Regions from separate parts of the Pseudomonas saudiphocaensis genome, predicted to be linked through region 1. Evidence: predicted binding sites of a transcription regulator. Region 1 holds the regulator's gene; each other region holds the start of a gene.
What was found. Region 1 encodes sigma-54, which starts transcription at its own class of promoters, with help from an activator protein. Its sites were predicted from a motif close to ANTGGCATNNANNTTGCTNT; they were not measured.
Positions count from the first base shown of each region.

Region 2: a site for sigma-54 is predicted at 5,328-5,347, ahead of flhA (flagellar biosynthesis protein FlhA). Genes of this name have one in related genera too.
Region 3: a site for sigma-54 is predicted at 5,589-5,608, ahead of nirB (nitrite reductase large subunit NirB). Genes of this name have one in related genera too.
Region 4: a site for sigma-54 is predicted at 5,848-5,867, ahead of BN1079_RS08835 (pilin). Genes of this name have one in related genera too.

Region 1 is NZ_CCSF01000001.1:1,727,919-1,735,734, forward strand. It holds gene BN1079_RS08035 (KpsF/GutQ family sugar-phosphate isomerase) at 1-149, shown strand, start outside; gene BN1079_RS08040 (KdsC family phosphatase) at 149-670, shown strand; gene lptC (LPS export ABC transporter periplasmic protein LptC) at 679-1,251, shown strand; gene lptA (lipopolysaccharide transport periplasmic protein LptA) at 1,238-1,801, shown strand; gene lptB (LPS export ABC transporter ATP-binding protein) at 1,801-2,526, shown strand; gene BN1079_RS08060 (RNA polymerase factor sigma-54) at 2,938-4,446, shown strand; gene hpf (ribosome hibernation-promoting factor, HPF/YfiA family) at 4,543-4,851, shown strand; gene ptsN (PTS IIA-like nitrogen regulatory protein PtsN) at 4,855-5,319, shown strand; gene rapZ (RNase adapter RapZ) at 5,440-6,297, shown strand; gene BN1079_RS08080 (HPr family phosphocarrier protein) at 6,307-6,579, shown strand; gene pmbA (metalloprotease PmbA) at 6,689-7,816, opposite strand, start outside.
Region 2 is NZ_CCSF01000001.1:148,744-156,559, reverse strand. It holds gene fliA (RNA polymerase sigma factor FliA) at 193-918, opposite strand; gene fleN (flagellar synthesis regulator FleN) at 936-1,763, opposite strand; gene flhF (flagellar biosynthesis GTPase FlhF) at 1,855-3,138, opposite strand; gene flhA (flagellar biosynthesis protein FlhA) at 3,153-5,273, opposite strand; gene sodC (superoxide dismutase family protein) at 5,471-5,992, shown strand; gene flhB (flagellar biosynthesis protein FlhB) at 6,103-7,242, opposite strand; gene fliR (flagellar biosynthetic protein FliR) at 7,279-7,816, opposite strand, start outside.
Region 3 is NZ_CCSF01000001.1:463,348-471,163, reverse strand. It holds gene BN1079_RS02330 (HAD-IIIC family phosphatase) at 1-1,410, shown strand, start outside; gene BN1079_RS02325 (acyl carrier protein) at 1,407-1,655, shown strand; gene BN1079_RS02320 (hypothetical protein) at 1,658-2,731, shown strand; gene BN1079_RS02315 (hypothetical protein) at 2,792-3,013, shown strand; gene BN1079_RS02310 (NAD(P)-dependent oxidoreductase) at 3,039-4,202, opposite strand; gene BN1079_RS02305 (glycosyltransferase family 2 protein) at 4,366-5,370, opposite strand; gene nirB (nitrite reductase large subunit NirB) at 5,665-7,816, shown strand, end outside.
Region 4 is NZ_CCSF01000001.1:1,894,548-1,902,363, forward strand. It holds gene BN1079_RS08810 (CbbQ/NirQ/NorQ/GpvN family protein) at 1-660, opposite strand, end outside; gene BN1079_RS08815 (c-type cytochrome) at 1,226-1,540, shown strand; gene BN1079_RS08820 (prepilin peptidase) at 1,637-2,503, opposite strand; gene BN1079_RS08825 (type II secretion system F family protein) at 2,667-3,884, opposite strand; gene pilB (type IV-A pilus assembly ATPase PilB) at 3,887-5,590, opposite strand; gene BN1079_RS08835 (pilin) at 5,912-6,349, shown strand; gene BN1079_RS08840 (O-antigen ligase family protein) at 6,699-7,816, shown strand, end outside.

The sequences.
Region 1 (7,816 bases):
GCAAAACCGCCAGTGCCGAAATGCTCGCCGCCGAGGCTCTGAAGATCATGGAGGACAATAAGATCAACTCGCTGGTCGTGGTGGATGCCAACCGCCGACCGGTCGGCGCGCTCAACATGCACGATCTGCTGCGTGCGGGAGTAATGTAATGAATGATCTTCTGCACCGCGCCCGGGACATTCGCCTGGCCATATTCGACGTGGACGGAGTGCTGACCGACGGCAAGCTGTATTTCCTGGTCGACGGCAGCGAATTCAAGACCTTCAACACCCTGGACGGCCACGGCATCAAGATGCTGATCAACTCCGGCGTGCGCACCGCGATCATCAGCGGCCGCAAGACCCCTGTGGTCGAACGCCGGGCGCAGAACCTGGGCATCCAGCACCTTTATCAGGGCCGTGAAGACAAGCTGGTGGTGCTCGATGAACTGCTCGCCGAGCTGGGCCTCGACTACTCTGAGGTAGCCTACCTCGGCGACGATCTTCCAGACCTGCCGGTGATTCGCCGGGTCGGCCTGGGCATGGCCGTGGCCAGCGCCGACGCCTTCGTACGCCAGCATGCTCACGGCGTCACCAGCGCTCGCGGCGGCGAGGGTGCAGCACGCGAGTTCTGCGAACTGATCATGCGCGCCCAGGGCACCCTTGCAGCCGCCCAATCGGCCTATCTCTAGAGGTTTCGATGCTGAGCAAGATCCGTCTTCCCGCCATCCTGCTACTGATCGCCCTGTTACTGGCTGCAGCTGGCTATTGGAACATCCGTCCAGAAAGCTTTATGCAGCAACCGCGCACGACCTCGACCGAAGAGTCGCCGATCGATTTCTACGTGATCAACCCGCGCACCGTGCAATATCAGCCGGACGGCAGACGCAACTACGAGCTTACCGCCGAAAGAATGGAGCACATCAAGGCCAGCGACATCAGCCTGCTGACCCGCCCCGACCTGCGCTCCTACCGCGGCACCGAGCTGCCTTGGCACATCACCAGCGAGCGCGGCGAAGTCGGCCCTCAAGGCGAAGAAGTCGAGCTGATTGACAGCGTGCGGATCGAGCGCACCGACGCCGAAGGCCGCCCGACCATCATCACCACTACGCGGATGACGGTTTTGCCCGAGAAGGATTATGCCGAGACCCGACAACCCGTTAGAATCGTCGCCGCGAACGGCGTGACAACTGCCACGGGCATGAAAGCGTACCTGAACGAAGGCAGGATGCTCCTGCTATCCAACGTAAGAGGCCAGCATGAGCTGCGTTAAGACTCTCCCATTCCTGCTCGGTTTGAGCATTTTCCTGCTCGGCAGCAACGCCCACGCCCTTCCTGAAGATCGCAACCAGCCGATCCGGATCCAGGCAGACACCGCCGAACTGGACGATCGCCAGGGCGTTGCGGTCTACCGCGGCGACGTGGTGATCACCCAGGGCACGATGAAGATCACCGGCGACACGGTGACCATCACCCAGGACGGCAATGGCGATGTCGAGGTCTTCACCTCCATCGGCAAGCCCGCCTACTACGAGCAGAAGCCGGCGGTCGACAAGGAGATCGTCAAGGCTTACGGCCTGACCATCCAGTATTTCGCCGCCAACGAACGCATCATCCTGATCGACCAGGCCAAGGTCATCCAGGAGGGCAACACCTTCGAGGGCGAGAAGATCGTCTATGACACCCAGCGCCAGATCGTCAACGCCGGTCGCGCCACCAACGTCGACGTGACCAGCCCTCGCCCACGCGTGGATATGGTCATCCAGCCGCGCAAGAAAGAAGGTTCCGCTACAGGAACGCCGGCTGCGGAGCAGAGCGAGTAATGGCAACCCTCAAGGCCCAGCATCTGGCCAAAAGCTACAAAAGCCGCCAAGTCGTACGCGACGTCAGCCTGTCCATCGAAAGCGGGCAGATCGTCGGGCTGCTGGGCCCGAACGGTGCCGGCAAGACCACTTGCTTCTACATGATCGTCGGCCTGGTGAAGGCCGACCAGGGGCGCGTCTTGATCGACGATCAGGACGTCACTCACCTGCCCATGCACGGCCGCGCGCGCGTTGGCATCGGCTACCTGCCCCAGGAAGCTTCGATCTTTCGCAAGCTGTCGGTCTCTGACAACATCATGGCCATCCTCGAAACCCGCAAGGACCTGGATCGCAATGGTCGCCAGCAAGCCCTGGAAGGCCTGCTGCAGGAGTTCCACATCAACCACATCCGCGACAGCCTCGGTATGAGCCTGTCCGGCGGTGAGCGGCGTCGTGTGGAGATCGCTCGCGCACTGGCCACTGCCCCGAAATTCATCTTGCTGGACGAACCCTTTGCCGGGGTAGACCCGATCTCGGTCGGCGACATCAAGCAGATCATTCACCACCTCAAGTCCAAGGGCATCGGCGTACTGATCACCGATCACAACGTGCGCGAAACACTCGACATCTGCGAAACCGCCTATATCGTCAACGACGGGCAGCTAATTGCCGAAGGCGACGCACAGACCATCCTCGACAACCAGCTGGTCAAGGAAGTCTATCTGGGTCACGAGTTCCGCCTGTAGCAAGCCTTTGAAACAACCTACGTTGGCAATACTTCGTAAAAAGCAGCTTCAGAAAGCCGCTTGCGGCTAACGCGCTTCAGCGCGGCCCGGAGGGCGAGCGAAGTGAGTAATGCTCATTTAGGAAACTAAACCCGTACGCGAGCCCGGTCCGTTCTTCGGCTTTTGACTCGCTGCACTTGCCCTTCGGGCCAGCCTTTGGCTGTTACTCCCGTTGGTCGTTGCGCCTCGTCTTGCCTGCCTCGCTTACGTTTTTTCAAAGACCTGTCTGCCTGCCGTCCTCGAATGGAGCAATTCAGGACTAGCCAACCGCTTCCTCTTCAGGCATATAATTTGCTTAAACCGGCGCAGCAGCGCCAGCGAAGTCGGAACAGGCGCAGTTGCGCCGGCAAACAAGGTTCGAAGTCCTCTGCAATGAAAGCATCGCTAGTCCTGAAGATGGGCCAGCAGCTGACGATGACACCCCAGCTGCAACAAGCCATACGACTGCTCCAGCTCTCGACCCTCGACCTCCAGCAGGAGATCCAGGAAGCGCTGGATTCAAATCCCATGCTCGAGCGCGAAGAAGACGGAGAAGACTTCGACAATCCGGATCCGATGGCCGAGTCTCTCGACCAGAAGATCGAGAACACTCCTAGCGAGAACAGCAGCCCGGACAGCCAGTACGAAGAGCCCGTCAACACGATGGAGAGTTTCGAGGAAGGCGACTGGGGCGAGCGCATTCCCAACGAATTGCCCGTAGACACCGCCTGGGAAGACATCTACCAGACCAGCGCCAGCAGCCTGCCCAGCAACGATGACGAGGAATGGGATTTCACCAGCCGCACATCATCGGGCGAGAGCCTGCAGTCGCACCTGCTCTGGCAGCTCAACCTGGCCCCCATGAGCGACACCGATCGCCTCATCGCCACCACCCTGATCGACTGCATCAACCCCCAGGGCTACCTGGATGAAAGCCTTGAAGAAGTGCTGGAGTCCTTCGACCCCGAGCTGGGAATCGAACTCGACGAAGTCGAAGTGGTACTGCGCCGCATCCAGCAGTTCGAGCCGGCAGGCATCGGCGCCCGTGACCTGCGTGAGTGTCTGCTGCTGCAATTGCGCCAACTGCCCGCAGATACCGCCTGGCTGAACGAAGCCACGCGTCTGGTCAGCGATCACCTGGGCATTCTCGGCAGCCGCGACTACAGCCTGCTGATGCGGCGCATGAAGCTCAAGGAAGACGAGCTACGCCAGATCGTTGACCTGATTCAGTCACTCAACCCCCGTCCCGGCTCGCAGATCGAAACGAGCGAGCCTGAATACATCGTTCCTGACGTGATCGTGCGCAAGGACAACAACCGCTGGCTGGTCGAGCTCAACCAGGACGCGATGCCGCGCCTGCGGGTGAACGCCCAGTACGCCAGCTTCGTCAAGCGCGCCGACTCCAGCGCTGACAACACTTTTATGCGCAACCAGCTGCAGGAGGCGCGCTGGTTCATCAAGAGCCTGCTCAGCCGCAACGAAACCCTAATGAAGGTAGCGACCCAGATCGTTGAGCATCAGCGCGGCTTTCTTGAGCACGGCGACGAGGCGATGAAACCGCTGGTGCTGCATGACATCGCAGAAGTGGTCGGCATGCATGAATCGACCATTTCCCGCGTGACCACGCAGAAATACATGCATACCCCCCGTGGCATCTATGAGCTGAAGTACTTTTTCTCCAGCCACGTCAGCACAGCCGAGGGTGGCGAGTGCTCATCCACCGCAATCCGCGCCATAATCAAGAAGCTGGTGGCAGCGGAAAACCCCAAAAAGCCATTGAGCGACAGCAAGATCGCTGGTCTACTTGAGGAGCAGGGCATTCAGGTGGCACGTCGCACCGTCGCCAAGTACCGGGAATCCCTGGGAATTGCACCCTCCAGCGAGCGCAAGCGATTGCTGTAATGCCAGCGTGTTGCAACAGCCGACATCCTGGCCGATTTCTTCTGGGGACGGGCTTCAGGGCTCGTTCATTCGCATGAGGCAAAAAGGAGAAGCAGTATGCAAGTCAAGATTACCGGCCTTCATCTGGAAGTAACCGAAGCACTGCGTATCTATGTCGAGGAGAAACTGAAACGTCTGGAAAGGCACTTCGATCGCATCATCGATATCCAGGTCACCCTGCAAGTCGAAAAACTGAAGCAGAAAGCCGAAGCCACCATGCACGTTGCCGGCCGCGAAGTGGTTGCTAATGCCGAACACGAAGATATGTATGCTGCGATCGACCTGCTTGCCGACAAACTCGATCGTCAGCTGATCAAGCACAAAGAAAAACAACTCGACCATACCCAAGGTACCGTGGCTCGCTGACCCATGATCCGACTTGAAAACATACTCACCCCCGGCCGTTCACTGGTGAACGTGCCGGGCGGTAGCAAAAAGCGCGTCCTGGAGCAGATTGCCAAGGTGATCGGCCAGGACCTTCCCGAACTCGACCCTCAAAGCATTTTCGAAAGCTTCGTGGCTCGCGAGAAGCTGGGTTCCACCGGCTTCGGCAACGGCATTGCCATCCCTCACTGCCGCATGCCCGGCTGCGAGGCACCGCTTAGTGCAGTATTGCGGCTCGACGCACCGGTGGACTTCGACGCCATTGACGGCGCTCCGGTCGACCTGCTGTTTGTACTGCTGGTACCGGAAGCGGCGACCGACGAACACCTTGAGCTGCTTCGACAGATTGCCAGCATGCTGGACCAGGAAGAGGTCCGTGACCGGCTGCGCGAGGTTACAACCGACCAGGAACTGTATCAGGCAGTGGTCGATATCCAGCACGGCCGTTAAACGGCCGGGCGTGCCCGCCAACAGGGAGCGAGACGTGTCCGCAATCAGTCCTTCACGCATTTCGCGCCCCTGCTGCCTGCAGCAGGGTTCTCAACTCCACGCGCCAGTTAGTTTGCGTCCATGCGCCTGATAATTGTCAGCGGGCGCTCTGGCTCGGGCAAAAGCACCGCCCTCGACGTTCTCGAAGACAGTGGCTTCTATTGCATTGATAACCTCCCAGCCGGGCTGCTGCCAGAGCTGGCTGAAAAGGCTCTGCTGCATACTGAGCTGCTGCAGCCGCTGGTGGCAGTCTCCATCGACGCACGCAACCTGCCGAGCCAGCTCAAGCGCTTCCCGGAGCTGCTCGAAGAGGCCCGTGCCCGGCATATCCAGTGTGACGTGCTCTATCTCGACGCCGCCGACGAGACGCTGCTCAAGCGCTTCTCGGAAACGCGCCGACGGCACCCGCTGACCAATGAAAACCGCTCTCTGGCCGAAGCCATACGTGATGAAGAAGAGCTGTTGGCGCCGATCATCGATCAGGCCGACCTGAAGATCGATACCACCAACCTCAACCTTTACCAGCTGCGCGACTCCCTGAAACTGCGCCTGCTGAACAAGCCTGAGCCAGGCACCGCCTTTTTGTTCGAGTCCTTCGGGTTCAAACGCGGCATGCCGGTGGATGCCGACCTGGTCTTCGACGTCCGTTGCCTGCCCAACCCCTATTGGCGGGCTGAGCTGCGCGACTTTTCCGGGCTCGATCAGCCGGTCATTGAGTACCTGGATACCCAAAACGACGTCCAGGAGATGTTTCAGGACATTCTCGGTTATCTGAGCAAATGGCTCCCCCGCTTCGCCGCCAGCAATCGCGCATACGTTACTGTCGCTATCGGCTGTACCGGCGGTCACCATCGCTCGGTGTACCTGGCAGAACGACTCTGCAACGCGCTACGTGAGCCCCTCAAGAACGTCCAGGTCCGCCATCGCGATCTGGTCTAGGAACCCTTCATGCCGTCCTGCGAAATCACCATCATCAACAAGCTGGGGCTGCATGCCCGCGCAGCTGCCAAGTTCGTTGGCGTGGCCAACCAGTTTCCCTGCGATATCCAGATAGGGCACGAGCCCAGCAGCCTGATCAACGGCAAGAGCATCATGGCCGTGATGATGCTCGCGGCCAGCAAGGGAACGACGCTGCATCTGCAAGCTAAAGGTGAGCAGGAGGATGAGGCCATCAAGGCTCTGGTGGCATTGGTCGAAAATTATTTCGAAGAAGGGGAATAACGGGGCTGCGAGGCGGTAAGCCTCAACGGCCGTTCCTCTGGCTTCCCGCTCGCCGAGCCGCTAAAGCCTGACCCGACGAGCCGAGACTGTGTGCTCCAGTTGCAGCCGCTTACTGCCCTGCCACTTTCATCCGTTCGATCAGCACCGAACCGGTGTGGATGCTGCTTCGGGTCTCGGTATCGCAACCCACCGCGACGATCTGCCGGAACATATCGCGCAGGTTGCCAGCGATGGTCACCTCCTGAACCGGAAACTGGATTTCGCCGTTTTCCACCCAGAATCCACCGGCACCGCGTGAATAATCGCCAGTAACCAGGTTCAACCCCTGCCCCATCAGCTCGGTGACCAGCAAGCCTCGCCCCATCCGACGGATCAGGGCCGCTTGGTCCTCATCTCCATGGCTGACGAACAGGTTGTGCACACCGCCGGCATTGGCCGTGCTTGGCATACCCAGTTTGCGACCGGAATAGGTCCCCAGCACATATGACACCAGCTTGCCGTTCTCCACGAACGGTTTTGCGTAGGTGGCCAGACCGTCGCCGTCATAAGCCGCACTGGCCAACCCACGAGGAAGATGCGGGCGCTCGTCCAGGCTCAGCCATTCGGGAAACAGCGTCTGCCCCAACGCTCCTTCGAGGTAGGACGACTTGCGATACAGATTGCCGCCGGAAATCGCGGCGAGAAAGTGACCGAACAGACCGGTCGCCAACTCCGAGGAGAACAGCACCGGTACATCGCAGGTCGGCACTGGACGGGCGCCAAGGCGCCGTACGGCGCGTTCGGCAGCACGCCTGCCGATTGCCTCCGGAGCCGCCAGCTCACTGGCGACACGGCTGACATCGTAGTGGTAGTCGCGCTGCATCTGCCCTTCGGACTCGGCGATCATCACGCAGCCCAGGCTGTGCCGGCTGCTGCTGTAGGCGCCGATGAAGCCATTGCTATTGCCGTAGCCGCGACAGCCGCGGTGAGTGCTCAACGTGGTCCCGTCAGCATTGAGGATGCGCTTGTCGGCGGCAAAGGCGGCGGCCTCGCAGGACAGCGCCAGCTCCACCGCCTCATCTGGAGAAATACCCCAAGGGTGGTAAAGGTCAAGGTCGGCAACCTCGGTTGCCATCAAGGCAGGGTCAGCGAGCCCGGCAAATTCGTCTTCCGAAGCGTGCCTGGCGATTGCCAGAGCAGCAGCCACGGTTTCCCGAATGGCCTCTTCACCGCTGCCGGTGGTGCTGGCCGAGCCCTT
Region 2 (7,816 bases), 1.6 Mb from region 1:
TGTAAACTACCTGCGTCGTCATCGCTGCGTTAAAAAAACAAGCTCGTGCGCGAGCCCGATCAAAAGCTCATCTACAACTCGTAAACGGCGCCTGATGCGCTGCGTTTCTCGACTGTTGCTTCCTTGCGTTGACTGCCCCACCTATCAGAAGCGCCCTGTAAAAGCCGCCTCGAGTAATTTTCGCAGTCGACCTTACTGCGCGCGCCACTCTCCCAGGCGAGCACGCAGACGTGCCGCACACTGGCTATGCAGCTGACTCACCCGCGATTCACTGACGCCCAGAACCTGGCCGATTTCCTTCAAGTTCAGCTCTTCGTCGTAGTACAGCGAAAGCACCAGCTTTTCACGTTCCGGCAGGTTGCTGATGGCCTCCGCCAGGGCCTGCTGAAAACGCTCGTCTTCGAGATCACGGAACGGCTCGGGATGTGCGCTGGCGGCATCCTCGCCAAACTCTCCGTGTTCACCCTCTTGAAGCAGATCGTCAAAACTGAACAAACGGCTGCCCAGAGTGTCGCCCAGAATGCCGTAGTACTCGTCCAGACTCAATTCAAGTTCGGCCGCAACCTCATGATCTTTAGCGTCGCGGCCGGTTTTCGCCTCGATGGCCCGGATCGCCTCGCTGACCATGCGCGAATTGCGGTGTACCGAGCGCGGCGCCCAGTCTCCTTTGCGCACCTCATCAAGCATGGCACCACGAATACGAATACCGGCGTAGGTCTCGAAGCTGGCGCCTTTTCCGGCGTCGTATTTCTTCGATGCCTCGAGCAGCCCGATCATGCCCGCCTGCAGCAGATCATCGACCTGCACACTGGCCGGCAAGCGCGCCAGCAGGTGGTAGGCGATGCGCTTGACCAAGGGTGCGTACTGGTCGATGAGCTGGTACTGAGAGTCTTTTGCCTGAGCCTTGCTGTAATACATACCCAATCCAGCCACTGTCATTCGTGAGTGTCTGCGGCAGGCCTGATAAGGCGCTCCACAAAGAACTCCAGATGGCCGCGCGGGGTTGCCGGCAGCGGCCAGGTATCCACCTTCTGAGCGATGGCCTTGAACGCCAGCGAGGACTTGGCCCGCGGGTACGCTTCGTATACGGCACGCTGTTTCTGGACGGCCTTGCGCACAGATTCGTCGTAGGGCACCGCTCCCACATACTGCAATGCCACATCGAGGAAGCGCTCGGTAACCTTGGCCAGCTTGGCAAACAGGTTGCGTCCTTCCTGCGGGGTATGCGCCATGTTGGCCAGCACGCGGAAGCGGCTGATGCCATAGTCGCGATTAAGCAGTTTGATCAGGGCGTAGGCATCGGTGATGGAGGTCGGCTCATCCGTTACCACCAACAGCACTTCCTGGGCGGCACGGACAAAGCTCACCACGCCGTCGCCGATCCCGGCAGCGGTGTCGATGATCAGTACATCGATGTCATCGCCGATATCACTGAACGCCTGAATCAAACCCGAGTGCTGCAGGCTGGACAGCTGCACCATGCTCTGGGTACCGGAGGCCGCAGGCACGATACGAATGCCGCCCGGCCCCTGGATCAGCACATCTCGCAGATCGCACTCACCGGCGATGACGTCGGCCAAGGTGCGTTTGGTAGTCAGGCCCAGCAAGACATCGACATTGGCCAAGCCAAGGTCGGCGTCGAGCAGCACTACCCTACGACCGAGTTCAGCCAGCGCCAACGCCAGATTGACCGATACGTTGGTCTTGCCGACGCCGCCCTTGCCGCCAGTCACCGCAATCACCTGTACGGGATGAGTACCCATCTTCACACGCCTATATCTTGCTGGGGCCACAAGGCCATCGATGCGTTCAGCCGGAACGCGTCTTCATTGTCTGCTTCACGGAACCAAGCCTTCATCCGACTTTCCGTGATGATCCGTTGTACAACCCGGTAAACAGGTCAGCCATGGCCTCCTCGCTGGGAGACTCCTCTAGTTGCAAGCTTACCGCGCGACTGACCAGTTGATGACTGCGTGGCAACTGCAGGTCATCAGGTATACGCGGCCCGTCGGCCAGATAGGCTATCGGCAGATGCTGGCTAATCGTTAGCCCAAGCACGTCGCCCAGACTGCCCGCCTCATCCAGCTTGGTCAGGATGCAGCCGGTCAGTCCGCAACGCCGATAGTTATGCCACGCCGCCTTCAAGACCTGGCTCTGGCTGGTTGCCGCCAGCACCAGGTAGTTTTTTGACTTGATGCCGCGATCGGCCAGGGTTTCGAGCTGCATGCGCATCATCGCATCACCTGCCGGCAGGCCGGCGGTGTCGACTAGAATCAGGCGCTTGCGCGCCAGGGGTTGCAGCGTCTTGGCCAGGGGCTGGCTGGGGTCAATCTGAACGACCGGTACATCGAGGATGCGCCCCAAGGTTCTCAGTTGCTCCTGAGCACCGATACGGTAGTTGTCCATGCTTGCCAGGGCAATGCTCTGCGGCCCGTGCTTGAGCACATAGCGCGCCGCCAGCTTGGCCAGCGTGGTGGTCTTGCCTGCGCCAGCCGGGCCGACCAGGGCAATGACACCACCCTCTTCCAGGGGCTCGACCTTGCTGACCTTGATCGACTGCGCCAGGTGCGCCAACAGCATGCGCCAGGCCTGACGCGGTTCGGCAACGGTGGACACTTTCTCCAGCAGGCTTCGCGACAGATCAGCCGGCAGGCCAATGCGCTGCAGACGTCGCCAGAGGCCGGCCTGCTGCGGACGGCGACTTTGCTCCTGTCCCCAGGCAATCGACCCCAGCTGTACTTCGATCAGTTCGCGCAGACCCTGCAACTCGCTGTGCATGGCTTCCACTGCACGGGAATCCAGTGCAGCCGTAGTGGTTGCCGCTGGCACCGGCGGTTCAAATGCAGGGGGCTTTTCGTCAAGCAGTTGACGATCCCTGCCACTCTGCACCCGCGAGGGTGAGCTCAGCTCGGCATGAGCCGTAGCGATCCGCGCCTGGGTCTTGCGCAGCTCTGCTTCGAGCGCCGCATTAGGCTGGCTGGATGCAACCGGTTCCATCGGATAATCGAGCATAGCGGTCAACTCGACGCCGCCAGCGACACGGCGATTGCCCGTAATCACGGCATCGGCGCCCAGTTCGTCACGAATCATCTTCATGGCGATGCGCATGTCGGCTGCGAAGAAACGTTTGACCTGCATGGTCGTACCCTCGGTTAATTCTGACCCACCGTCGCAACGATGGTGACCTGCTTGTTATCCGGTATTTCCTGGTAGGCCAGGACATGAATGCTGGGCACTGCCAGGCGGGCGAATCGCGACAGCATCGCGCGAACCGGACCGGCCACCAGCAGAATCGCCGGTTTGCCCAACATTTCCTGACGCTGTGCTGCATCAACCAATGACCGCTGCAGCTTTTCAGCCATTCCCGGCTCCAGAAGAATGCCGTCATCGGCACCCTGTCCAGCCTTCTGCAAACTATTGAGCAATATCTGTTCCAACCTGGGCTCCAGGGTGATCACAGGCAGCTGCGGCTCTAGTCCCACAACGTTTTGCACGATTGCACGGGAAAGCGCGACACGCACCGCCGCCACCATAGCGGCGGGATCTTGACTCTTGGGCGCGACGTTGGCGATGGCCTCGGCAATGGTGCGGATATCGCGCACCGGCACCTGTTCCTGCAACAGCGCCTGCAGCACCTTGAGCAGGGTCGAGAGGGAGATCATCCCCGGTACCAGTTCCTCGGCCAGCTTCGGAGAACTCTTGGCCAGCAGCTGCATCAGTTGCTGGACTTCTTCATGCCCCAACAGTTCATGGGCATGCTTGTGCAGGATCTGATTCAGATGAGTAGCGATCACGGTGCTGGCATCCACCACCGTATAGCCCAGCGATTGCGCCTGATCACGCTGGCTGGCCTCGATCCATACGGCTTCCAGGCCGAACGCCGGGTCCTTGGCCGCGATGCCGTTGAGTGGCCCGAACACCTGGCCCGGATTGATTGCAAGTTCGCGGTCGGGATAAACCTCGGCTTCGGCCAGGCTTACGCCCATCAGCGTCAGTCGATACGCATTGGGCAGCAGGTCGAGGTTGTCGCGAATGTGTACCGACGGCATTAGAAAGCCCAGGTCCTGGGACAGCTTCTTGCGCACCCCCTTGATTCTGGCCAACAGCTGCCCGCCCTGATTGCGATCCACCAGTGGAATCAAACGATAGCCGACTTCCAGGCCGACCATATCCACGGGCGTGACGTCTTCCCAGCCCAGCTCCCTGGTTTCCGCCGCTCGCTGGGCCGGCAGCAGTTCCTGCTGCGCCTTGACCTCTTGCTCGGCCTTTTGCTTGACCTGTTTCTGGCGATGCCAGATCCAATAGGCGGCACCCGCAGCGACGCCACCGAGCCCGAGAAACGACATATGCGGCATGCCCGGCACCAGCCCCATGGCAATCATCAGCCCTGCGGACACAGCGAGCGCCTTGGGTGAGGCGAACATCTGCCGATTGATCTGCTGACCCATGTCTTCGGAGCTAGTGACGCGGGTAACCATAATGGCCGCAGCAGTGGACAGCAGCAGTGATGGAATCTGTGCCACCAGGCCATCACCGATGGTCAGCAGGGCATAAATTTGTCCCGCTTCGGAAAAGCTCAGGCCATGCTGGAGCATGCCGATACCCATGCCACCCAGCAGATTGATAAACAGAATCAGCAGACCGGCGATGGCGTCACCGCGAACGAACTTGCTGGCACCGTCCATGGAACCGTAGAAGTCAGCCTCCGATGAAACCTCGACACGCCGTTTCTTGGCTTCGTCCTGATCGATCAAACCTGAGTTCAGGTCGGCATCGATGGCCATCTGCTTGCCAGGCATGGCGTCGAGGGTGAAGCGCGCGCTCACTTCTGAAATACGCCCCGCGCCCTTGGTCACCACAACAAAGTTGATGATCATCAGGATCGCGAAAACCACGACACCCACGACGTAGTTGCCGCCGATGACCACGTTGCCGAAGGCTTCGATCACATGTCCAGCCGAGCTGCCTCCTTCATGACCGTGGATCAACACGACTCGGGTAGAGGCGACGTTCAGCGCCAGGCGCAGCAGGGTGGCGACAAGCAGTACGGTTGGAAATACGGCGAAGTCTAGAGGTCGCAACGCATAGACGCTGACCAGCAGAACGACGATGGACAGTGCGATATTGAAGGTAAACAGCACGTCCAAGAGGAACGGCGGCACCGGCAGCATCATCATGCCGAGCAGCACGAGCAGCAGCAGCGGCACGCCGAGGTTGCCTCGGCCGGCCCCCATCACGCCATTGCCTATCTGGAAGATTTGCGTGCGATTCAACTCGGACCCCGAACAAGAACAAAGAATTGACGCAAAACGCGCCTGCCACGGGATAAAGCAAGAAGAGGTCCAACTTGTCGGCATCCTGGCCGCCGAACCGAGCCAGCCGCCGACAGTCTCAAGCCCAGGTCGTCCTCGATTGAAACGACGACGTTTGCCGGCAGCAGCTGCCGCTCACACTTCATAGGAGTCTTGCCATGAAACAATGGTTTATCGCGGCACTTGCCGGCTGTACGGCACTGGGGCTGCAAGCCGAAACCCTAAGCGTGCCGGTCCATGCCGTGACGGCTCAGGGGGTTGGCGAATCCCTGGGCGATGTCCGAATCGAAACCAGCCAGTATGGGTTGGTGTTTCATCCCGAGCTGTCCGGCCTGGAGGCTGGAACCCACGGTTTCCACCTGCACGCAAAGGGCAGTTGCGAGCCTGCCGACATCGACGGCAAGGCCACTCCGGCGGGAGCCGCAGGCGGTCACTGGGACCCGAAGAACAGTGGCAAGCACGGCGAACCTTGGGGCGACGGCCACCTGGGCGACCTTCCGGCCTTGATGGTTGACACCCAGGGCAAGGCCAGCCAGCCGGTCCTGGCGCCACGCCTGCAAAGCCTGGGCGATATCAAGGGGCTGGCATTGATGGTGCATAAGGGGGGCGACAACCATGCCGACCATCCCCAACCACTTGGCGGTGGCGGCGCGCGGGTCGCTTGCGGGGTGATCAAGTAACGCGAAGCAGGCATTTGCCTTTATCGGTTTCTGTAGGAGCCGGCTTGCTGGCGATGCTGTTGAAGCACGGCTCGCCAGCAGGCGGGGTTACGGAATGCGCGCTCCTCGCCCTAGGTTTCATCCCGCCGCAGATCGGGTGGGATCGGCAATTCATTTAGCGGCTCCGGCCGTTTGCCCTTGCCCGCACGGTACTGGCGCAGCTGATAGACATAAGCCAATACCTGCGCCACCGCCAGGTACAGGCCAGCCGGAATCTCCTGCTCCAGCTCAGTGGAGTAATACACCGCTCGCGCCAACGCCGGCGATTCAAGCACGGTGACCTGGTGTTCCTGGGCGATCTCGCGAATCTTCAGCGCGGTAAAGTCGCTCCCCTTGGCCACCAGCAGCGGCGCCCCGCCCTTGCCGCCGTCATATTTCAACGCCACGGCAAAGTGCGTCGGGTTGGTGATCACCACATCGGCCTCCGGCACGGCCTGCATCATCCGGCGCTGGGCCGCCTCACGCTGCAGCTGACGAATCCGCGACTTGACCTCGGGCTTGCCCTCGGAATCCTTGTACTCGTCCTTGACCTCCTGCTTGGTCATCATCAGCTTCTTCTTGTTGTCCCAAAGCTGGAACGGCACATCCACCGCAGCGATCAGGATCAGTCCGCAGGCCATCCACAATGCACACCAGCCGACGATTTCCACGCTATGGGCGATAGCCAGCTCCAGCGGCTGCTTGGCGATAGACAGCAGATCATCCTGATAGGCATTGAGTACCAGCAGCGCGACCGTCAGCACCACCAGAAACTTGCCGAGGGCCTTGAGCAGCTCCACCAGGGCCTTGGCGGAGAACATGCGCTTGAGGCCGGCACCCGGATTCATCCGACTGAACTTCGGCGCCATCGCCTTGGCTGAAAACAGCCAGCCACCAAGCGACACCGGGCCAACGATGGAGACGATCAACAATACGACTAGCAGCGGCATGATCGCTTCAAGCGCCAGCATGCCGCTGCTCGTCAGCAGCCTGACCATGGAGCTTTCATCGAGCAGGGTTTCACGACTGAGGTCGAAACTGCCCTGCATCATCATCATCAGGCTGCCGGCCAGCCCCGCACCCGAAGCGAGCAGACCGCCAATTCCGCCCAGGGTAACGGCCACTGTGTTGAGTTCGCGGGAACGTGCAAGCTGTCCTTTCTCGCGGGACTCACGCAGCCGTTTGGCCGTGGGTTCTTCGCTTTTTTCGGCGCCGTTTTCGTTCTCAGCCATATGTGGCCTCGCAACGGTTCAAAGAAGACAGCGACATCAGCGCACCCCAATCAACTCGCGCAGCATTGCCAGCGCTTCGCTGACGAAGACCTGGTACTGCGCCAGAATATCGGCCATGCCAAGCCATACGATCACCAGGCCCAGCACCAGCGTCAGGGGAAAGCCAATGGAAAAGATATTCAGCTGAGGCGCAGCTCTGGTCATCAGGCCGAAAGCGAGGTTGATTACCAGCAGCGCGGTGATGGCCGGCAGCACCAGCAACAGGCCGGCGCCCAGCACCCAGCCGAGCTTGCCTGCTACTTCCCAGAAGTGATTGGTGCCAACCAGCCAGCCCCCGATCGGCAGCGTGACAAAACTCTCCGTGAGGATTTCCAACACCACCAGATGACCGTTCATGGCCAGAAACAGCAAGATCACCAGCATATTGAAGAACTGCCCGAGCACCGGCACCGAAACGCCGTTGGCCGGATCGACCATGGACGCGAAACCGAGGCCCATCTGCATGGCCAGCATCTGCCCGGACACGATAAATACCTGGAAGAACAACTGCAGCACGAAGCCCAGCATTACTCCG
Region 3 (7,816 bases), 1.3 Mb from region 1:
CGCGAGCGCTACGCGGCGCAGGTGGTTCAGCAGACCATAGTGCCGGCCGACCCGCCGATCTTCGGCTCGTTCGAAGCGCTGGTGCCGGCTTCGCCCTGGGCCCTGATCGAGCAGCTCAACACAGCCATCCGCCGTGCCGCCCAGGAAGACGGCGTACTGCTGATGGATCTCGCCTGGGAAGCGGCACGCGGCAGCTACGGCGATGGCCTGGCCGAGCCGCTGCGCTGGCACCAGGCCAAGCAGCTGGTCAGCCCGAACCTGGCACCGCTGTACGGCGACCAGCTGGCTCGCATCGCCGCTGCGAGCGTCGGGCTATCGCGCAAATGCCTAGTGCTGGACCTGGACAACACCCTGTGGGGCGGTGTTGTCGGCGACGATGGCGTCGAGGGCCTGCATCTGGGACAAGGCTCGCCCAGCGGGGAAGCCTTTCTCGCCTTCCAGCGCTACGCCGCGTTGCTGGCGCGGCGCGGGATAATCCTCGCGGTGTGCAGCAAGAACGATCAAAACATCGCCGAAGCGGCATTCAACCACCCGGAAATGGCGCTCAGGCGCAGTGACATCGCCGCCTTTGTCGCCAACTGGGAGGACAAGGCCACAAACTTGCGCCGCATCGCTTCAACCCTGGATATTGGCCTGGACAGCCTGGTCTTCGTCGACGACAACCCAGCCGAGCGCGATATCGTGCGTCGCGAGCTGCCGCAGGTTGCGGTGCCGGAGTTGCCTGATGACGTCGCTGACTATCCGGCACGCCTGGCAGCAGCGGGCTATTTCGAAGCCGTTTCCTTCACCTCGGACGACACCACGCGAGGGCGCAACTACGCGCTGAATGCCGAGCGCAAGGCGGCCCTGAGCCAAGCCACCGATATGGAAGGCTATCTGCGTGGCCTGGAGATGGTGCTGCATGCCAGCCCAATCGGTGACGCCGAGCTTGCCCGCAGCACCCAGCTGCTCAACAAGACCAACCAGTTCAACCTCACCACGCGCCGCTACAGCGAAGCGGAGGTCGAGCGCATTGCGCGAGATACAGGCTCAGTGACGCTGGCGTTCCGTCTGGCAGACAAGTACGGCGACAACGGGCTGATCAGCGTCGTGCTGGCGCGCCCCGACCCAGCTTTCGCCGATGATGAATTACTCATCGACAGCTGGCTGATGAGCTGTCGGGTACTGGGCCGCCAGGTCGAGGAAGCCGTGCTCGAAGTGCTGGTCAATGCAGCCAGGGCGGCCGGCTATCGCACCCTGATCGGCGAATACCGACCCAGCGGCCGCAACGGCATGGTCGCCGAACACTATCCGAAGCTGGGTTTCGTCCAGCACCCCGTGCACACCGAGGCCGCCAGCGATGCAAGCTTCTGGCGCTACGACCTCGACTCCAACCACTCTACTCGACATTTCATCGAGGTAAGGCCATGACCGAAGCAGAAGTTATCAACGCACTCGCGCCGGTATTTCACGATGTATTCGACGACGACAGCATCGTCCTCTCGCCGGAAATGACGGCCAACGATATCGACGGGTGGGACAGCCAGACCCACGTGATGCTTACGGTCGCGGCTGAACAGCGCTTCGGCATCAAATTTCGCACGGCGGAGCTGGAATCGCTGCGCAACGTCGGCCATTTCGCCCAGGTCATCAGTGCCAAGCTCGAGGGAAGGTAGACATGCATCAGAACGCTAGAGAGTCCGCAGCCGGGAGCGACGATGAGCAGACAGCTACCGGCACTTCAGACCCATCGCCGGCCTGGTACCTCCTGGCGGTTCTGGCAGGTCTTGTCGGGGCACTGGCCTTGTTCTGGCTGACGCTCTTTGGCCTGGATCGGAGCGGCAATCTGCCGCCACCTGCGTTCTCCAACAACCTGTGCGTCGACGAAAAACTCAACTTCCTGCGGGACCATCCGATTCACGCACCCAACCTGCTGATCATCGGGTCCTCAGTGGCCTGGCGGCACGTAGATGGCAATGCGCTGGTCCAGGCCATGCCGAAGACCCGCCCCATGAACGGCGCGTTCTGCGGGCTGTTCGCCAACCAGTCGACTTACGTCGGCCACTGGCTACTCGACCAGGAGCCGAGCATTCGTAGTGTCGTGATGATCACCAACCCGCAGGACTTTACGGGGTGCTGGAAGGTGCCGACTGCAGTTTTCAGCCGCGAGGATGTCACGCCCTTCGTTTATGAGCGCGCGCCACGGTGGGGATACTACATGCGTTATTTCGCACCCCAGTCGCTTGTGCGCAACGCGCTGAGCGTCAAGGCACAGCGCGCCGGAGAAATCGAATGGGACCCGCTGGTTTTCAATCGCTTCGGTGACGGTCCGCTGCGGACCGACAACACCCGTGAACTCCTGTATGGCCGCCCGGACGCGCTGGACCAGAACTGCTTCGATGCCCTGCAAGAGATGAGCTCACGCCTGCGGCGCGAAGGTCGCACCCTGCTCGTGGTATCCACGCCACTACACCCGCAATGGAAAGAAAAATACGATCCAGACAGCTCTTTTCTCGCCAGCTTCGACGCACGTATCGAGGCTGCTCTGGATGCTGCCGGAGGCACCTACTGGAACGCCGACAAGGACTGGTCGACGCCATCGGATTCCTTCGTAGATGCGGTGCATTTGCGCTGGTCCGCCGTTCCAGAATTTACCCAAGCGCTTGCCGAGCAGATGAACAAAACCGCCAGCCAGACGGCTGCACCGAATGTGGCCAACCGTTCCGCCGAACGGCGATTGCCGATCTTTTGACACCATGCTATCTAAGTGACTGTATCCCGTCGTACCACGCAAGTTCCAGGGAAGAAAGACATGGACACTAAAACGGTTGCAATGACAGGTGCCGAGCAGTGGGGAGTTGTCTACTCGTACGGCAGCGTATTGGCGGTATTCGATAACGAGCAGGATGCTTTACTCGAAGCGAACAGCTTCGGGGGCGCAACGGTGAGGCTGGTTGAGGAAGCGTTGGGCGTAAGCGGCGACAGCAAACCCGACGCCGCTCTGCCATTGCTGGCGGCTCAGGCCATCGCCTGAGCCATAAGGAAGGACAAGGGCGGCGTTACCGTACCGCCGCCCTTGCATAGCCGCTGACTCTCAGAGCCGGCCTCGGCCTGATGATGCTCTGGCGCTGCCTGAGAATGATGTCCAGCACCCGGCTTGGCTGAACCTCGATGTCATCGAAGGTGATCATCTGGCCAGGTTCAAGGGCCCGCTTGAGCACCGTATGGCGCAGCAACCCGATCGGTACATGGTCCGGTTCTTCCACGAGGCGCACTGCCTCACCGCGCACATCGAACCCACCGATACCACGCACGATCGTCTCACCAGGCTTCATTGCGCGCTTGGCTATGGCCGCCACGCCCAGCGTCGGCCTGGTCGAGTTGTTCAGCAGCACACCTCCCCCCGCAAGCACACGCCGTACCGTTTTCCCGACCTCCAGCGAGCAGAGGTGGAATGGCCGCGTAAGTACATAGTACGGACCGGGACCCAGCTTGAAGTACTCAAGTGCCGGGGCCTGAACTTCATCGTGGCGACAGACCAGAAATACGCCGCCGGCCGGATAACCGCTGGGGATGACGTAGTCCACGATCGGCTGGCCGGCGGCTTCAGCAATCAGCCCCAGCACATTGGCACTGCGATTGAGGTCAGTGGAAGCCAGACCTTCCAGGCCAGGCCGGGAGATGGTCGCGCCAAAACCATTGCCCACGACCACCTGCTCGATCTGCACCTTGGTGCCGTCAGTGAACGAGGTGGTCTGTTCGATACTGATCCCCTGCCGTTTCGACCAGTAAGCCATGTCTTCACGGGTGGGGTTATGGTCGAGGTAGCCTTTCATGTTGCCGTATACGAGGGGCTTGAAGCCCATCTGCACGGCGTCCTCATGCAGCGCGGCAAGCGAGCCGGGCTGATCGCCTTCGGCCTCGGTAAGCAGCCCTTTTCCCGCCAGGCATGAACCGGTGGTGACCTGCAATTCGGCGTTCACGGTAACCACCGGCAAACCGGCTTCGAATGCACGCTCGATGACAGAGGTTCCAAAGAACACGTCGCCGCTGCATTCGACGATAAGGTCTGAATGCTCGACAAGCTCGTCAATGGAGTTGGTCAGCGCTCCCGGCAGCGGAAAGTCGCTTAGTGCATCCACCTTTCGGCGCGTAAGCACTCGGCTTATCCGCAACTCGGGATAATGTTGCATGATCAGCCGCACGAAGCAGCGCGAAATCATGCCAGTGCCGGAAACACCCACTCTCTTTTGTATTGTGGTGGCCATCTGGAAAATCCCTTTTTAGCGACCCTGTTTCGGACCGCCTCCTACAAAAAAAGTTGTATCTAAAGATCTACAGGGAATACCGGTTCAGGGAGGTATCTGGCCCCTTCATGGTGTAGCGTTAGGTCTCAAGCGGCTCCGCTGCCAGCGCCTCGCCTTTTGGCAGTGCCGTCGACTCCGAAAAGTACTGACGAACGGTCACCCCGAGCGCCTCGACAGGTGCGTCAGCTGGCTCCGCTTCAGGTGAGAACTTCCAGGCTTCCAGCAGGCCGGCGAATACGGTACGGGCTTTGAAAGACTGGCCAAGCCACAGCAAACGCATCACCAGTTTCAGGCGCGATAAGAACAGCAGCGGTACACGCCGCCAGTGGTGATAAGCGCGGGCGATAAACAACTCGTTGCGGACGAAATGCCGGTGCAACGCAATCCGCTGCGGGTTCGTTTCACGATGGATGTCAATCGAGCCGCTGACGCTGCGCAGATGCATAACGCGGCTCTCGGCAACCAGGTAGCCTGGCGTTTCCTGGCTGATACGCAGGGTGAATTCGGTATCGTCGCCCCACATGAACATCGCCGCGATCGGCAGCCCGTGGCGCTGCAAAGACAAACGAGGCACCAGAATCGAGACGTAAGTCGCCGGGCGCACTGGAACCAGACCGAACTGCAGCAGAGCCGGCCAGTTCTCATAGCCGATGGGATTGGTGCGCGTGTCCACCTGGGGCACGTTGGTCAGCAGACCATCGCCGGTATAAGCCGTGGAAAGCAGAAAGGAATAAGGCTGCTCGCGGGCGTCGAGCGTATCTCGGGCATCTAGCAGACGTTGCAGTGCGTCCGGCTCGGGTATGACATCGTCATCCATCATCCAGATGAAATCGGCACCCTTCTGGTAAGCGATGCGAAACCCGGCGCTGAAACCGCCCGAGGCGCCGGTATTGCGCGACAACTCGTAGACTTGGAGATTCGGCAGCTGCAATTGCAGCAGCATCTCCAGCGTTCCGTCACTGCTTGCATTGTCCACCACGATGATGCCGTCGCAAGGGCGACTCTGGCCATTGATCCCCTCCAGACAGCGTTTCAGCAAATCCTTGCGTTTGTACGACAGTACGACTGCGTAAATTTTGTCCATAGTGCCGCTCTCTGATCTGGCTCTGCTCCGACCAGCCAAACGAAGCCGGGTTCAGGCATCTGTAACAAATATTGAGTTTTACCCTTGCCCTAAAAAAGGACCACGCACGGGCAGCTGCACTCATTTGGCCCATCACTCGTCCGCACACAGCCTCCTGAAAAACCACAGGTATCCCGCGCAAGTCGTGCCAGCTCTGGGCTGCAGCCGACTTTTCCAGGACTGGCACACAAGCTGCTATTTCCCCCTCAGCGATAGGCCGACGAATTTGGAACGGCTTCGATTGAGGATCAGCTTATGAATGCAAGCGTCACCCCGCCCACCCGAGAAATTTTGGTCATCGTCGGCAACGGCATGGTTGGTCACCACTGCGTTGAACAGCTGACCGCCCGCGGCGCGGCGGAGCGCTATGAGATTCATGCCTTCGGCGAGGAGCACCAGCGCGCCTACGACCGCGTGCATCTTTCCGAATATTTTGGCGGGCGCGATACCGACAGCCTGGCGATGTGCGAAGCGGGCTGGTACGCCGAACAGGGTGTGCAGCTACATCTCGGTGTACAGGTGCTGGAAATCGACCGAGCCTGCAAGGAGCTGGTGACCACGCAAGGACGCCAGCCTTACGACCGCCTGATTCTCGCGACCGGCTCCTACCCGTTCGTACCGACAATTCCTGGGGCCGAAGGCAGCGCTCGGCTGGTCTACCGCACGTTGGACGATCTCGATGCGATTCGTGCCGCCGCAGCCAATGCCCGCCGCGGCGTGGTGATTGGCGGCGGCCTGCTGGGCCTGGAGGCTGCCAACGCGTTGAAGTCCCTGGGGCTGGAGGCCCACGTGGTTGAATTCGCGCCGCGTCTGATGCCGGTGCAGCTGGACGAAGAAGGTGGTGCCGCGCTGAAGGCCCGGATCGAGGCGCTGGGAGTGGGCGTGCATCTGTCGCGCGCCACCCAGGCCATCGTCACTGGTGAGGAGCACGCCTGGCGCCTGGTTTTCAATGACGGCGAGTTTCTGGAAACCGATCTGGTGGTGTTTTCCGCCGGCATCCGTCCGCAGGACGCACTTGCCAAACAGGCCGGACTGGAGCTCGGGGCACGTGGCGGCATCGCCATCGACAACGCCTGCTGCACCAGCGATCCGGCCATCTATGCGGTAGGAGAATGCGCCGCCTGGAATGGCAGCCTGTTCGGCCTGGTAGCGCCAGGCTACAGCATGGCCCGCACCGCGGCAGCGCACCTGCTGGACGACACCCAGGAAGCCTTCACCGGCGCGGACATGTCCACCAAGCTCAAGCTGCTCGGCGTCGATGTCGGCTCCATTGGCGATGCCCACGGCGCCACACCAGGATCGCGCAGCTACCGCTTTATCGACGAGGCGACCGCCAGCTATCGACGCCTGGTGGTCTCGCCGGACGGCAAGCACGTCATTGGCGCTGTGCTGGTCGGTGACAACAGCTACTACGACACCCTGCTGCAATACGCACAGAACGGCATCAAGCTGCCCGAGGAGCCGGCCAGCCTGATCCTGCCGCAATCCGGCGGCGCACCGGTGCTGGGCGCTGCAGCCTTGCCGGATACCGCCACCATCTGCTCTTGCCACAACGTCAGCAAAGGTGCGGTGTGCTGCCAGGTCGAGGCCGGAGTTACCGACCTTGGCGAGCTGAAGGCGGCGACCAAGGCCGGCACCGGTTGCGGCGGCTGCAGTGCGCTGCTCAAACAGGTCTTCGAGCACGAGCTGGCCGCGCGCGGCGTTGCGGTGGACAAGAGCCTTTGCGAGCACTTTGCCCATACCCGCCAGGAGCTGTACGGCATCGTTCGCGTCGAAGGCATCCTCAGTTTCGACGAGCTGCTGGCCAAACATGGCCGTGGCGCCATCGGTTGCGATATCTGCAAGCCGACGGTGGGCTCGATCCTGGCTTCCTGCTGGAACCAGCCGATCACCGATCCGCTGCTGATCCCGCTGCAGGACACCAACGATACCTTCATGGCCAACATGCAGAAGAACGGCACCTATTCGGTGGTGCCGCGTATCGCCGGCGGCGAGATCACTCCTGACAAGCTGATCGCTCTGGGAGCGGTGGCGAAAAAATACGACCTCTATACCAAGATCACCGGCGGCCAGCGTATCGACCTGTTCGGCGCCCAGTTGCACGAACTGCCGGAGATCTGGGGCGAGCTGATCGAAGCCGGCTTCGAGACCGGCCACGCCTACGGCAAATCCCTGCGCACGGTGAAATCCTGCGTCGGCAGCACCTGGTGCCGCTACGGTGTGCAGGACAGCGTCGGCATGGCGCTGCGCCTGGAAGACCGTTACAAGGGCCTTCGCGCACCGCACAAGATCAAGTTCGGCGTCTCCGGCTGCACTCGCGAATGCGCCGAGGCACAGAGCAAGGATATCGGGGTGATCGCCACCGAGAGCGGCTGGAACCTCTACGTCGCCGGCAACGGCGGCATGC
Region 4 (7,816 bases), 170 kb from region 1:
GCGTGCGGCAAAGATCAGCAGACGCGTCGAGGCGACTTCCTCCAGATCATGCTGCTCCAGCCGGCGCAACGCCTGGCCCAGCTTGACGACCTGCCCTGCCAGCTCGGCATCCACCTGCGCCTCGTTGGCGACGATGCGCACCTCCTCGGCAGGCGCAGGATAATCGAAACGCATGGCTACGAAGCGCTGACGGGTGCTGGGCTTCATGCCTTTGAGCAGGTTCTGGTAGCCGGGGTTGTAGCTGACCACCAACATAAAGCCCGGCGGCGCCTTGAGCGCTTCGCCGGTGCGCTCGATGAACAGCTCGCGACGGTCATCGGCCAGCGGGTGCAGCACCACTGCGGTGTCCTGCCGTGCCTCGACCACCTCGTCGAGATAGCAGATACCGCCCTCACGCACTGCGCGGGTAAGTGGGCCGTCCTGCCACCAGGTGCCCTGGGAGCCGATCAGATGGCGCCCCACCAGGTCGGCAGCGGACAGGTCATCGTGGCAAGCCACGGTGTACAGCGGCAGGTTCAGGCGATGCGCCATGTGCTGGACGAAACGGGTCTTGCCGCACCCGGTTGGCCCTTTGATCAGCACCGGCATGCCATGCCGCCAGGCCTGTTCGAACAGCACCTCTTCGTTGCCCAGCGCCTGGTAGAACGGCGCATCGTTCAGACCGACAAGGCTCTCGGGCGCATTCATTGGCAATACCTCACTGCGACGGTTGGTTAATTCAGTCGCAGCCAAAGTACCCGCCTCCGTCTCATCGCCTCAAGCGGCCTGCCGGCAAAGCTTGATTACGGTCAAGCAGCGGTATGGATGGCGCCGAAACCCGTCGCCTGGGGTAGCCGAAGGCGTCTCCTGCACACGAGATCAGTAAAGCAGCCTGCCTGCCGATAAAACCCTAGCCCTGACTGGCGAAAAGCCCCGTTGCGGCTGTCAAAGCACACAGAGCACCGCCCTCGAAGCCCGCGCCTAAGGCGGCATAGGGTCGCGGATGACGCCGCAAACGAGACGATGTTCTGGTTGATTGCAGTCAAGGACCCAGGCCTGCGAGTACCGCATTCTCACGGCGTGGCTGTGGTCCGGAGCTGTACCGTTGATGCATCGCCCGCAACCATGATCGGGGACAAAAGGTTGCTTCGCTCAGCCGGTAAACTTAACGTGCATGTTCCGGCACGCCCTGTCGGAAATCCTGGTGGCGGGCCCAACCCCAAAAATTAGCCTTGAGGAAGTACCCATGAAGAAAATTCTAATCCCACTGCTGGCAATGGGTGGCGCTCTGGTTCTGCAGCCAGCTGTGGCTCAGGACGGCGAAGCGCTGTTCAAGAGCAAACCTTGCGCAGCCTGCCATAGCCTGGACGCTAAGCTGGTCGGCCCTGCGCTGAAAGAGGTTGCTGCCAAATATGCTGGCCAAGACGGGGCTGCTGACCTGCTCGCCGGTCACATCAAGAATGGCAGCCAGGGCGTATGGGGTCCGATCCCCATGCCACCAAACGCCGTTACCGAAGAAGAAGCCAAGACACTCGCCGAGTGGGTTCTGAGCCTCAAGTAATACCCTGAGAGGGCATCAGGAAAGTGTCCCGCCACGCAGTGTCATGCCTGATGCCCCTCGCTCCCGCCCCTACCTCACCTCTTTAGCCTCGCGCCTTCAGAACCGGGCAAACTGCAGATAACTGGCAGTGAGCTGCTCGCCCCAGAGCAACGCAATCCAGCCGGCAATCGCCAGATAGGGGCCAAAGGGAATAGGCGTACTGCTCTCCGCTTTCTGCATGCGCAGCATGATGGTTCCCAGCACCGCGCCGACCACAGAAGACAGCAATATGGTCAGCGGAAGCACCTGCCAACCGCCCCAGGCGCCCAGCATGGCCAGTAACTTGAAGTCTCCATAACCCATGCCTTCCTTGCCGGTCACCAGCTTGAACAACCAGTACACCGACCACAGGCTGAGATAGCCCGCCACAGCCCCCCATAGCGCGTCTTCCAGCGAAGCGAACAGGCTGAAACTGTTAACGATCAGCCCCAGCCATAGCAGCGGCAGCACCAGCGAGTCCGGCAGCAGCTGGTGATCGACATCGATCATGCTCATCGCCAGCAACCCCCAGGTCAGCAGCAACATCGCTCCTGCCTGCCAGGTGAATCCAAAATGCCAGGCGATATATCCCGAGAGCACTCCACACGCCAGCTCCACTAGCGGATAGCGCTTGCTGATCGGCGCCTTGCATGCCGAGCACTTGCCACGCAGCGCCAGCCAGCTAGCCAGCGGAACGTTCTCCCAGGCTCGAATCCGATGATTGCAATGCGGGCATCGAGAGTGCGGTAAAAGCAGATTGAACGGCGCTCCATTCGAGTCGACCGGCAACTCCAGGAACTCCCGCGCCTGTGCACGCCACTGCCGCTGCATCATGACCGGCAAACGGTAAATAAGGACGTTAAGAAAGCTGCCCACCAGCAACCCCAGCACCAGCACACACAAAACAAAGGCCAGCGTATTGCTGGCCAGAAACTCAAATATCATTTTTTGGCAGACCATTGAAATGGTTATGCGCCGGTTGTCTGTCACGCATACCGGAGCTGTAAGTCTTCGTCTGTGGCAGCGGCTTTAGCCACCACGCTTTGCCTGGTCCCGTGTTCGCGGGCATGGCCCGCTCCTACGGAAATACCAATAAACCGCCCTACGCTTAAACCACGGCGCCCAGCTGGAAAATCGGCAGATACATCGCAATGATCAGTCCGCCCACCAGCACACCAAGGACGGCCATGATCATCGGCTCCATCAGCGCGGTAAGCCCATCGACCATATTGTCCACTTCTTCCTCATAGAAGGTCGCCACCTTGGCCAGCATCTCATCCAGCGAACCGGATTCCTCGCCGATCGCTGTCATTTGCACCGCCATGCTCGGGAAGGTTCCGGTGGTGCGCATCGAGAAGTTCAGTTGCATACCGCTGGAAACATCGCTTTTGACCTTCGCCGTAGCATTGCGAAACACCACGTTGCCCGTGGCGCCTGCCACCGAGTCCAGCGCATCCACCAGCGGCACGCCCGCCGCGAATGTGGTCGAAAGCGTCCGGGCGAAACGCGCCACCGAAGACTTGTACAGAATGTCGCCCACCACCGGCACTTTCAGCATCAGCCGGTCAAACCAGTTGCGAAACTTCTGCGAGCGGCTGTGTGCCTGCTTGAAGGCATAAGCTGCGCCAATCATTCCGACCAGCACGATATACCACCATTCCTGCAGCAGTTCGGAAAGGCCGATCACCATCAGCGTGAAGGCCGGCAGTTCCGCGCCGAAGTTGGCAAAAACTTCCTGGAACTGCGGCACCACCTTGATCAGCAGAATGGCCGAAACGATCACGGCCACGGCAATGACCGCAATCGGGTAGTTCATCGCCTTCTTGATCTTGGCCTTGAGCTGCTCGGTTTTCTCCTTGTATGTCGCAACCCGGTCGAGCAACGTTTCCAGCGAACCGGACTGCTCCCCCGAATCCACCAGGTTGCAGTACAGCTCATCGAAATATTGCGGTTTCTTGCGCAGCGACGTTGCAAAGCTGTTGCCCGCAGCCACTTCCTGCTTGAGGTCGTCCACCAGCTTGCGCATGTTGGGGTTATCGAATCCTTCAGCAATGATGTCGAACGACTGCAACAGCGGCACACCAGCTTTCATCATGGTGGCCATCTGCCGGGTAAACAGCGCAATGTCCATGGGCTTGATCTTCTTGCCCGCGCTGAACAACGAAATCGACTTCTTGCGAACCTTCTGTGGGTTGATGCCCTGTTTGCGCAGTTGCGCCTTGACCAGTGCCGGGCTGACGCCGCTCAGTTCACCCTTGACCTTCGCGCCTTGCCGGTCGAGGCCTTCCCAGATGAACACACTGTTTTTGATCGCTTTCTGCGCCATGGTTAGTCCTTTGTCACCCGGTTGACTTCTTCCAGGCTCGTCACGCCCTGCATGGCCTTGATCAGCGCCGAAGTCCGCAGGTCGTTAAAGCCGTCCTTGCGCATCTGGGTGGAAATATCGATTGAGTTACCGTCTTCCATGATAAGCCGGGCCAGTGCAGGCGTGTTTTTAACCACTTCATAAATACCGACACGCCCTTTGTAACCACCTGTACAGTTTTCACAGCCTACCGGCCCGTACAGTTTGAAAGTCCCGATTTTTTCTTCCGGGAATCCTTCATGCAGCAGCGCCTCGCGCGGCAGCTCGACCTCTTTCTTGCAACTGCTGCACAGCTTGCGTGCCAGACGTTGAGCAATGATCAGGTTCACCGAGGTGGCAATATTGAAGGCTGCCACACCCATGTTGCGCAGACGCGTCAGGGTTTCCGCGGCGCTGTTGGTGTGCAGCGTCGACATCACCATATGGCCGGTCTGCGCGGCCTTGATGGCAATCTCCGCAGTTTCCAGGTCACGAATCTCGCCGACCATGATGATGTCCGGATCCTGACGCAGAAAGGCGCGCAGCGCCTGCGCAAAGTCCATCCCCTGGCGCGGATTGACGTTGACCTGGTTGATGCCCTCCAGGTTGATCTCTACCGGGTCTTCCGCCGTGGAGATATTCACATCCGGCGTGTTGAGGATATTCAGCCCCGTATAAAGGGAAACCGTCTTGCCCGAGCCGGTTGGCCCCGTCACCAGAATCATCCCTTGCGGCTGCTTCAGCGCATCCATATAGAGCTTTTTCTGCGACTCTTCATAACCCAACGCATCGATGCCCATCTGCGCACTGGAAGGGTCGAGAATCCGCATCACGATCTTCTCGCCCCACAGGGTCGGCAGGGTGTTAACCCGAAAGTCGATGGCCTTGTTCTTCGACAGCTTCATCTTGATCCGGCCATCCTGCGGCTTGCGCCGCTCGGAAATATCCAATCCGGCCATCACTTTCAGGCGCGCCGAAATCCGTGGCGCCAGCTGGATCGGCGGCCGCGCCACCTCATGCAACACCCCGTCGGTACGCAGGCGCACCCGAAAGGTTTTCTCGTAGGGTTCGAAATGCAGGTCGGATGAGCCGCCACGTATGGCATCCAGCAGCATCTTGTTGACGAAGCGCACCACTGGCGCATCGTCGGCAGCCTCGCCAGCGTCATCGGCTTTGCCGTCATCGCTGACCGTCTCGACATCCAGACCATCCAGATCGATGTCGCCCATGTCTTCCAGACCGGTAGCGCCACCCTCGAAGAACTTGTCCAGCGCCACGCCCAGCTTGTCGTCTTCTACCAGAATGCCTTCGGTGGTCAGCCCAGTGCTGAACTGGATATCACTGATTGCCTGCTGATTACTCGGGTCTGATATCGCTACATATAGTTTGTTGCCACGTTTAACCAATGGCAGCGCCCGATGCTGGCGCGCCAGCTTTTCGCTGACGATCTCCCTGGGCTGAACCTCCTTATCCAGCGCAGCCAGGTCGAACAGCACCACGCCAAACTGCTCGGAGGCCAGCTCCGCGACCGCACGTCCCTTGGCCAACTTGTTCTGTACTACATAGGTGACCAGTGATGTCTGACTACGCAGCGCCTGCACCTGCGCCTGTTGGGCCGTCCGTTCATCCATCACTCCGGCTTGCACCATCTGCCGGGCTAGGCCGGATAGGGAAATAGTGTCGCTCATGGCTGCCTCGCTTGGTTCCGAGCTCGCCTTATAGCGCAGTTGCCAAGCCGTGCAAACATGCGCCACAACAAGTGACGAAACAGGTCACTTAATGCCGCCATGAATGGGCACATGTTCGCGAATGCATATAGATGGAAGGCTCTAGCACCACCTACATAGGCATTTCCGTCCATGGCTGGCCGTCTGAAAGTAGCCACCCGGCCTCAGGGAATTGAGCCACGTCACAGTTCCTCCGCATTGGCGCCGCGATCGCAAAAGCTGGCATGCAAGCTGCTCTATCTCTCGCAGGCGGTTGCCTGACACTTCCAAGGAGAAACACAAATGAAAGCGCAAATGCAGAAGGGCTTTACCCTTATTGAATTGATGATCGTTGTGGCGATCATCGGGATTTTGGCGGCTATTGCGTTGCCTGCTTATCAGGATTACACCAAGCGCGCCAAAATGTCCGAAGCGATAGCATTTATCGCAGCAGCAAAAACCGGTGTTACTGAAGCTTATGCAGACCTTAACACCTTGACCGGTATTAACACTGCTAAAGCAGGATTGAGCGCCACAACCACATCTCAATATGTGGCCAGTCTCGCTGTGAATGACGGTGTGATCACTGCAACGGTTAAAGGCATTGACACCAGCTGTAACTCTGCTTCGCCGGCGTTGACACTAACCCCAACCATAAACGCGACTACTGGCAGCCTTGAATGGGCCGGAAGCTCGCACACTAACTGCACCAAGTTTGTACCAGCCAACTTCCGTAGCTAATCGGCAGAGAAGCGAGCTACCGCTCAGCTGAAAGGCCGTAAACCCCGCCCCTCATCGGCGGGGTTTTTTGTTTTTTTCTGGCCATGCCGCCCAACACATCGGCATATACGCCAACACTAGCGACCAGCACTCTTTCTAAACACGGTAGAGTCCTATCGTTAGGATGGTTAGCCAAAGGCGTAATCCGTCGTATGCCACGAGGACGGACCGCCTGTGAGGGCGATTTGCGCTGATTGACATTTTATGATGCTAATGTCTTGCGACGGACTAAGCCTCCGGCTAATACGCCCTACGAACTAGCTCGCTTGCTGACTTAATATATTTTTATTTGGATATTATTTCGTTACGGATGAAAGCATTCACTCCGGCAGCGGTAATTTATTTACTGCTCACTGTGTTAGTCGCCGTCTTTTGCCTGTCTGCCATACAAATTTGGCACCCTGGATATCAGTGGCACGACCAGCAGCGCATCTATCAATTACTGCTGCTATGCACCTGCGCGCCGTTAGCAGCGCTACTGCGCCAGGCAACGTTGCCCCGTCCCGTCCTGGTGCTTTTGTCTGGCTTGCTTGTTTTGGGCCTCTGCTCCTCCGCACTGGCTGCACTGCCTGATTGGGCACTTAAGGAGTGGAGCCGCTATACCGGACTGCTTCTGCTGGCGTTGCTTATCAGCAGCTTGAAAACACGCCCAACCTGGCAAAGTCTCATACTCTGGGCCATGGCCGCTGTCGGCTTTATTCATGCGTTTCAGTTTCTCGTTGCCTACTTGACGGCCTTTATCTCCGGCATACGGATGCTCGATGCCGACATTCTGTTCAGCGGCTTTTCCAACCCGCGCTTTTTCGGCCAGTTCCAAGTCATGCTGATTCCCGTGATGACGCTGCTGGTGGAGCGCTGCCGTCAACAGCAGCGTTTGGCGCTCGTGACACTGCTGACACTGGCTCTCATCACTCAATGGTGCATCGCCTTTACGCTCGGCGGTCGCGGACTGTGGCTGGGGCTGCTAACCAGCCATCTTGCGCTGATTCTGATCAACCGAAAGCTATTGCGCGTCCTGGCGTTACAGGCAGTTGCCGCATTGTCGGGCCTTCTGCTATTTGGGCTGCTGTTCAAGCTGATCCCGCTCTGGCTGGGTCTGGATCCCGTACTGCGTGACAATTTGCGCACCAGTCTTTCAGGCCGTGAACAGATCTGGCAATGGGCTTGGGAAATGGCTTTGGCCAACCCCTGGCTGGGCGCCGGCCCCATGCACTACTCGGCAACCTATAACCCAATCGCCGCCCATCCTCATCAGGTCATCCTGCAATGGCTGGCTGAGTGGGGCTTTGCTGCAACCCTTATTGCCCTCGCGCTGGGCGCCTGGGGACTGTTGCACGGCGCCCGCTATTTACGCCAAGCATCCGCCAACGAACTGGACGCCGGACTATGGGGGGCAATTGCCGGCGCACTTGTACTGGCGCAGGTTGA